Regions from separate parts of the Rhodoferax sp. GW821-FHT10B06 genome, predicted to be linked through region 1. Evidence: predicted binding sites of a transcription regulator. Region 1 holds the regulator's gene; the other holds the start of a gene.
What was found. The regulator NrdR, encoded in region 1, represses ribonucleotide reductase genes. The targets are predictions, from matches to a motif close to CACNANATNTNGTG.
Positions count from the first base shown of each region.

Region 2: a site for NrdR is predicted at 2,267-2,280, ahead of AC07O2_RS07495 (ribonucleoside-diphosphate reductase subunit alpha). Genes of this name have one in related genera too.

Region 1 covers NZ_JBWKNO010000003.1:333,948-338,059, reverse strand. The annotation lists gene AC07O2_RS06930 (PilW family protein) at 1-240, opposite strand, end outside; gene pilV (type IV pilus modification protein PilV) at 237-941, opposite strand; gene AC07O2_RS06920 (GspH/FimT family pseudopilin) at 968-1,573, opposite strand; gene nrdR (transcriptional regulator NrdR) at 1,664-2,107, opposite strand; gene glyA (serine hydroxymethyltransferase) at 2,121-3,365, opposite strand; ZMP/ZTP riboswitch at 3,402-3,561, opposite strand; gene AC07O2_RS06905 (lytic transglycosylase domain-containing protein) at 3,588-4,112, opposite strand, start outside.
Region 2 covers NZ_JBWKNO010000004.1:22,129-26,240, forward strand. The annotation lists gene AC07O2_RS07495 (ribonucleoside-diphosphate reductase subunit alpha) at 1-2,170, opposite strand, end outside; gene ampD (1,6-anhydro-N-acetylmuramyl-L-alanine amidase AmpD) at 2,523-3,125, opposite strand; gene AC07O2_RS07505 (sigma-54-dependent transcriptional regulator) at 3,115-4,112, opposite strand, start outside.

The DNA.
Region 1 (4,112 bases):
AAGTCGTGTCACGGTAGCTGGATAGAAGCCCGCTTTCATGATTTCCCGTCCAATCAGTTGAAGCGCAAATTCGCCTGTTTCGGTATTACTGCTGCTGCGTTCTATAGCTCTTTGGGTTTCTCGGGTGTTTAGGTAGACGTAGGCGGCGGCAGCAACCAGAAACAATGTGATGGCGATGGTGACCATCAACTCGATTAGCGTGACGCCACGCTGCCGCAATAGTTTATGGGGTGTTGTCATGGGACGAAGAAGAAGCGAGCACAACGAACACCTGCGGGAACTGCAGCTGCCTGGGGGCAGCAGGTTTGCAAGGACATGCCAGTGTCCGCAGTGATGTCTTCGCAATTTGTAGCGCTTACTTTGCTAACCGTGGTGTTGGACGTGCCGTCGTTGGTATTGACTTGTTTGTCGGTATTGTCTTTGTCGAACCACATCAAAGTTACCTTGATCCCAGTTTTTCGATTTCCTTGCACATACACAGAACCTTGTGGCAGTCCGTCACGCACACGCTTGCGCCATGCCAGCATGTCTGAAGTCGCTCGGTTCGACGGCGAGCAAGCAGCGCTGCTGCTTGTGTCGCAGGCGGTGCTTAGGGTGATGGAGGATTGTTGTGTCGCCCAAGTGGCTTGATAAGCATAAAGGGAGTTGTCGGTGGCACTGCTGAGTGCGGTATCGGTGGAGCCTGTAACAGCGTTTGGGCCAGACATGCTGGGGTTCAGTCGAACCCGATCTGTGTAATCTGAATAAAGGTTGGCAGTTGCCGCTCGAGCACTGCTGCCCATGCGGAATTTTGCGGTTGCTACCTGCAGACCGGCAATCCCGAGCAAACCAACGGACAGGATGATGACCGCGATGAGCACCTCGATGAGGGTGACTCCTTTTTCTTTTTTCCGAAATCCCAATGTGGCTTGAGTTGATGGGGTCTTTGGTGTGTATTGCATAAATGAGTACCCGCTGACTAAGAGTATTAGTAGGTGCTGCAATTTGATTGGCCCGGGACTGAGCGTGTGCGCCCTATAGCATCAAAGCATATGCTGATCCCATAGGTCGTGTTGAGGTTGTTGTCTGACGGATAGTTGATGTCAAAACGGTCTGCAGTCGAGAGACCCGCTCTGCCCCTAGCGTCAAAATCTATGCGCCGTGTATTGCTTTGCGCCATCACTGTGTAGTTGGTGTTCCCAACTCTGCGAACCAGGATCATGTCTTGGGCGGCCACAGCATTGGTGGTGGCATTTTTCCCGTAGTTGCTGTCGCAATTGGCATTCAGAAAAACTATCCAGCCTACTTGCCAGTCTTGGGTACTCTGTTTGCAAAACGGCGTTGCGTTGTCCACGGTGTCACTCATGCACATAGTGGTGCATAGGTTTTTACTCACCGCTTCATTGCGAGCCCTCAGGAGGCTGCCACTGAACTCGTTGCCGATGTTCGCGAAATTGTTGCGCACAAAAAATATGCGCAGAGATGGTACGGCGAGACTCGCCAAGATCGCAAGAATGGTTAGAGCAACCATCAATTCGATCATGGTGAAACCGCGCTTGTGCGAGATACGGGCGTAAAGATGGGGGGCCAACATGTATCTGATTGTGCAATCAATACACGCCGCGGGGATGGCCGCTAGTCCTGCCAAACTTACCGTTTGCCCTGCACGGAGGGCTATGGGAGGCTAGATATCCTGGATCAGCCTGCTGAACTCGTCCACGTCTTCAAAGCTGCGGTAGACCGAGGCAAAGCGAACATAGGCTACCTTGTCCAGGTTCTTCAGCTCGCGCATGACCAGCTCGCCCAGTTTGGCAGTAGGCATTTCCTTGACACCGCTGGATAGCAAGGTGCGTTCGATACGGTCCAGGGCCGCCTCTACTTGTTCAATGCCCACGGGCCGTTTGCGCAGCGCCAGGCGCATGGACGCCTGTAATTTGCTGCGGTCAAAGTCGGTGCGGCTGCCATCCTTTTTGACTACGCTGGGCATGGCGACTTCTGCCCGTTCGTAAGTGGTAAAGCGTTGCTCGCAGCCCCCGCAGCGGCGCCGGCGACGGACCAGGTCGCCGTCGTCAGATTCACGGGTTTCGACAACTTGGGTCTCACCGTGGCCGCAGAAGGGGCATTTCATGGCTAGCTAACGCTTAGCGGTAGACAGGGAAGCGGCTGGTCAGTGCTGCGACCTTGGCACGTACGGTGTCCAGGTTCGCCGCGTCACGCGGGTTGTCCAGCACGTCGGCCACCAGGTTCGCGGTAGCACGGGCTTCTTCGTCCTTGAAGCCACGGGTGGTCATGGCGGGGGTGCCGATACGCACGCCGCTGGTGACCATGGGCTTTTCCGGGTCGTTGGGGATGGCGTTTTTGTTGATCGTCATGTGGGCACTGCCCAGCACGGCCTCGGCTTCCTTGCCCGTGATGCCCTTGGCGCGCAGGTCCACCAGCATGACGTGGCTTTGCGTACCGCCGCTGACGATGCGCAGGCCACGTTGGGTCAGGGTTTCGGCCACGATCTGGGCGTTCTTCAATACCTGTTGTTGGTAGGTCTTGAATTCGGGCGTGAGTGCTTCCTTGAACGCCACAGCCTTGGCTGCGATGACGTGCATCAGCGGGCCGCCTTGCAGGCCTGGGAAGATGGCGCTGTTGATGGCCTTCTCAAACTCCGACTTCATCAAGATGATGCCGCCACGTGGGCCGCGCAGGCTCTTGTGGGTGGTGGAGGTGACGATGTCGGCGTGGGGCACGGGGTTGGGGTAAATGCCGGCGGCAATCAGGCCTGCGTAGTGCGCCATATCGACCATGAAGATGGCTCCTACGTCCTTGGCGACTTTGGCAAAGCGCTCAAAATCAATAGCAAGAGAGTAAGCGCTGGCGCCCGCAATAATCAGTTTTGGCTTGGTTTCATGGGCCTTGCGTTCCATCGCGTCGTAGTCGATGGCTTCGTTGGCATCCAGACCGTAGCTGACGACGTTGAACCATTTGCCGCTCATGTTCAGTGCCATGCCATGGGTCAGGTGGCCGCCTTCAGACAGGCTCATGCCCATGATGGTGTCGCCGGGCTTGAGGAAGGCCAGGAATACGGCTTCGTTGGCCGATGCGCCGCAATGTGGCTGCACGTTGGCGGCTTCAGCGCCAAAGAGTTGCTTGACGCGGTCGATGGCCAGTTGTTCGGCTATATCGACGTATTCGCAGCCGCCGTAGTAGCGGCGGCCGGGGTAGCCTTCGGCGTATTTGTTGGTGAGCTGCGAGCCTTGCGCGGCCATGACGGCGGGAGAGGCGTAGTTTTCGCTGGCGATCAGCTCGATGTGGTGTTCTTGGCGGGCGTTTTCGGCCTGGATGGCGGCGAACAGCTCGGGGTCGGTTTGTTCAATCAGAATGCGGCGGTCGTACATGGCAGTCCTATCAGACGAAGGTCTTGGGGTTGGAACAAGTGCTGCCCAGGCGAACGGCTGAACACCAGACCACAGCCTGGTGGCACGCTTCCCAGTGGTTGTCCGAAAAACCTTGTAATAAAGGTGCTGCGGTGGTCCACGTCAGCGTGAGCACCCGCTGCCGGGGTCACGCCTATCGCCAGTTGCGTACCTGCCTAGTGTAACGGAGCCAGTGAACGCAGATCAGTACTTGCCGAGTGCTGCCACTTTTTGTACGTCATCCGTTGCGGGCAGCTTTTGGGCGGGCGCAGTGACGGGGATCGTACGGAGCTGCGGGGCCGTGGGCGTTGCGCGACCGGCGGCCACTTGTTGTAGTCGGGCGTGTTCGGCCATGACTTTGCTGGCGTAGCCACCGTCATCTTCGATGTTGGCCGCACCTACGTAAAAACGTAGTCCGCCTTCGACTGAACCGGCGCGAGCAATGCACTCTTGCAATACTTTGACACCCACGCGCAGATTGGTCAGCGGATCAAACGCTGCCAGCTTGCCGCCAAAAACGTCGTACTTCTGGGTGTGAACCTGGGTCATGACTTGCATCAGGCCTTGGGCACCCACAGAGCTTTGGGCAAAGGGGTTGAAGCCGGATTCGATGGCCATGACGGCCAGGATCAAGGTCGGGTCAAGCTTGACCCGACTGCCGATGTCATAGGCTTCGGCCACCAGGGCGCTGACCGGTTCGGCCGCAACATGGTATTTTTTGCTCAACCA
Region 2 (4,112 bases), on a different contig from region 1:
GTGTGTCCAGTGGCAGGATGCCCTGGTCCCACAGGGAGCCCTTGTAGGTGGAGTATTGGCCGCGCTCTTTGGCCAGCTCGCTGGATGCCCAGTAGGCGTAGTAGCAGATGGCTTCCATCGATGTGTCGGCGAATGCCACAGCGCCTTCACTGGCATAGGCGATGCGCAGCGCGTACAGGCTGTCCTGGAAGCCCATCAAGCCCAGGCCGACCGGGCGGTGGCGCATATTCGAGTCGCGGGCTTTTTTGACGGCGTAGTAGTTGATGTCGATCACGTTGTCGAGCATGCGCATGGCCGTGGAAATGGTCTTTTGCAGCTTGGCGTGGTCGAGTTGGCCGTTGGAAATGTGTTGGCGCAGATTGACCGACCCCAGGTTGCACACAGCGGTTTCGTCATCACTGGTGTTCAGCGTAATTTCTGTGCACAGATTGGATGAGTGCACCACGCCGGCGTGCTGTTGGGGGCTGCGCACATTGCAGGCGTCCTTGAAGGTGATCCAGGGGTGACCGGTTTCGAACAGCATGGTCAGCATCTTGCGCCACAGGTCGCTCGCTGGCAGGGTGCGCGAAGGCTTGATTTCACCGCGCTGGGCCTGGGCTTCGTAGGCGGTGTAGGCCTTTTCGAAATCGACTCCGAACTTGTCGTGCAGGTCGGGCACGTTGGAGGGCGAGAACAGCGTCCAGCTTCCGCCTTCCATGACGCGGCGCATGAACAGATCCGGCACCCAGTTGGCGGTGTTCATGTCGTGGGTGCGGCGGCGGTCATCGCCGGTGTTCTTGCGCAACTCCAGGAATTCTTCAATGTCCAGATGCCAGGTTTCCAGGTAGGTGCAGACCGCGCCCTTGCGCTTGCCGCCCTGGTTCACCGCGACAGCGGTGTCGTTTACAACCTTCAGGAAGGGAACCACACCTTGCGATTCGCCATTCGTGCCTTTGATGTGGCTGCCCAGGGCGCGCACACGGGTCCAGTCGTTGCCTAGGCCGCCGGCAAATTTCGACAGCAGAGCGTTTTCCTTGATGGACTCGTAAATGCCGTCCAGATCGTCGGGTACGGTGGTCAGGTAGCAGGAGGACAGCTGGGGGCGCAACGTGCCGCTGTTGAACAGCGTGGGCGTGCTGGACATGAAGTCAAACGCCGACATGACTTCGTAGAACTCGATGGCGCGGGCTTCGCGGTCGGTTTCGTTCAGGGCCAGGCCCATGGCTACGCGCATGAAGAAGGCCTGTGGCAGTTCGATGCGGGTCTTGCGGATGTGCAGGAAATAGCGGTCGTACAGGGTTTGTAGGCCCAGGTAGTCAAACTGCAGGTCGCGCTGGGGCTTGAGTGCCGCGCCGAGCTTTTGCAGGTCGAAGGTCAGCAGCTTGGCATCCAGCAGTTCAGCGTCCACACCCTTTTGGATATAGCTGGGGAAGTAGTTGGCGTATTCCTGTGCCAGTTCGGCTTGCGTGACGTCCTTGCCCAGTACTTCTTTGGCAATGGTGTGCAACAGCAGGCGGGCGGTGGCGTAGGTGTAGTCGGGGTCGGTTTCGATCAGGGTACGGGCAGCCAGAATGGCGGCCTTGTAGACCTCTTCCATGGGCACGCCGTCGTACAGGTTGCGCATGGTTTCCGCCACGATGGGGGCGGCCGTCACTTCGCCGCCCAGGTTGGCGCAGGCCTGTTCGATCAGTTGTTGCAAGCGTGCCGTGTCCAATGGCACGCGTTGGCCCGCGTCCAGCACATGCAGCACGGGGGCTGCTGGTGCCTGTTCAACGCTTTGTTTGGCCCGCTCTTGGGAATGGCGCTCGCGGTACAGCACATAGGCGCGCGCGACTTCATGGTGGCCGCCGCGCATGAGGCCCAGTTCCACATGGTCCTGCACGTCTTCGATATGGAAGGTACCGCCGCCTGGACGCGAGCGCACCAAGGCCCGAATCACGCCCTGCGTCAACGCGTCCACCACTTCGCGCACGCTGGCTGATGCTGCGCCTTGCGTGCCGTGCACGGCCAAGAAGGCTTTCATCATGGCGATGGCAATTTTGCCCGGCTCAAAAGGCACGACGGCGCCATTGCGGCGGATGACCTGGTAGTGGGCCAGCGTACCTTGCACTGCGGCGTCGCCATGGCTTGCGTCGTGGAGCGTGGAGTGTGGCTGGGGGACGGTAGACGGGGTGTTCAACGCGGTTTGCATAGCTTCCTTTGGACTTTTGGGACAGTATGAAGAGTGGAATGGGCGGTAATGGCAACCGCCGCAGCGAAACTGAGGTGCTTCGTAGCACTGGCTGGACACTATATATAGGGTCTTAAATCAATTCAAGCCACTACCGGTAGTGTACCGCCCTGCGAATAGCGCCTTGCGTGTCGGGTTTTGTTTGAGCACGGAGTGCAACCCTCCGGCAAGTGTTGTACTGCCTTGTCTGCGGCAGAAAAACCTAGGCTGGATGCGGGTTCTCGCCGGATTTGCCTTGTTTGGCAGCGTAATTCCTGGGGTGAGGCATGTGTCCGGGTGTATCTGGCCGCAGTCAGCAAGCTAAAAATATTTCTCAGAGTCCGGTGCCGAGCGGGAAATAGCGGGCTTCCCAGCCGGTTCCGCGTCGCAGCCTTGGCCAGTTGAAGCCGGTTCCTGGGTCTTTTTTTCGGCCTGGGGCGATATGTTCATGGCCTGCGATATGGCGTATCGGATAGGCCTGTGCGATGGCCGGAACCAGGCTGGTCAGGGTCTCATATTGCGCGGCTTCGAAGCTGTCGCCTTCCAGGCCTTCCAGTTCGATACCTATGGAGTCATCGTTGCAGTTGCTGCGCCCCCGGTACTGGGATACCCCGGCATGCCAGGCTCTGTCGTCTGTACTCACAAACTGCCACAGCTCGCCATTGCGGCGTATATAGAAGTGGGCAGATACCTGCAGCCCGCGGATGCTGCTGAAATAGGGGTGGGCGTCCCAGTCCAGCGTATTGGCGAACAATGCCATCACCTCGTCTCCGCCATATTGCCCCGGCGGCAGGCTGATGGAATGGATCACCACCAGGTCGATGCGTGCCTGGGGTGGGCGTGGGCCGTAATTTGGCGAGCGTTGCTGGTAGGCAAAACGGTACCAGCCGTTTGACCACAGGGGGCGGCTGGGCTCGGTTGCTGCTTTAGGCGTCATGGGGCTCGTTGTCCTGCGGTGTGGCGATGTTGAGCCGTTCGATGCGATAACGTATCTGGCGCAGGCTCAGTCCCAGGCGATTGGCTGCCGCTGTGCGGTTGAAGCCTGTTTCATGCAGTACCTTGACCAGGATTTCCCGCTCTTGCCGGTCCAGAAATGCCTGCAGGTCAGAGGGGACCGAGTCCAGGGTCCAGGGACTCGACGAGATACCGGGATCGGCGGGGACTGTCGACTCTGGTGAGGTTTCGGGCAGCGGTACCAAGCCCATGTCCTGCGTGGGTTCAAAGTCCAGGTCCAGGTGCAAGGCTTCGCCATCACCCATGGCGACCGCGCGGTGTAGCAGGTTTTCAAGTTCACGCACATTGCCGCCCAGCGGGTGGTTGGCCAACTGCTCCAGCAGTTCACAGGATAGGCGCGGTGGCGGCATGCCCGACTCTTGTGCGATGCGCTCCAGCAAGGCCTCGCATAGCGACGGCAGGTCTCCGCGGCGCTCGCGTAGTGGCGGGATGGCGATCTCGATCACATTCAAACGGTAGTACAAATCCTGGCGGAAGCGGCCGGCCTTGACATCGGCGGCCAGGTCCTTGTGCGTAGCGCTGACGATGCGTACGTCTACCGCCTCTTCCTGGACCGAGCCCAGGGCACGTACGCTGCGCTCCTGTATGGCCCGCAGCAGCTTGGACTGCATGGCCAGGGGGAGGTCGCCAATTTCATCCAAAAACAAGGTGCCATTGCGGGCTGCCTGGAAGTAACCTTGTCGGTCTTGCGTGGCACCGGTGTACGAGCCTTTTTTGGCACCGAAGAACTCGGCTTCCAGCAGGTTCTCGGGGATGGCGCTGCAATTCACCGCCACCAGTGGGCCAGCGGCACGGTGGCTGTTGGCGTGCAGGGCTTGGGCCACAAGCTCTTTGCCGGTGCCCGATTCGCCGCGAACCAGTACCGGTGCCATGCTGCGCGCGACCTTGATGATGCGCTGCTTGACCTGCT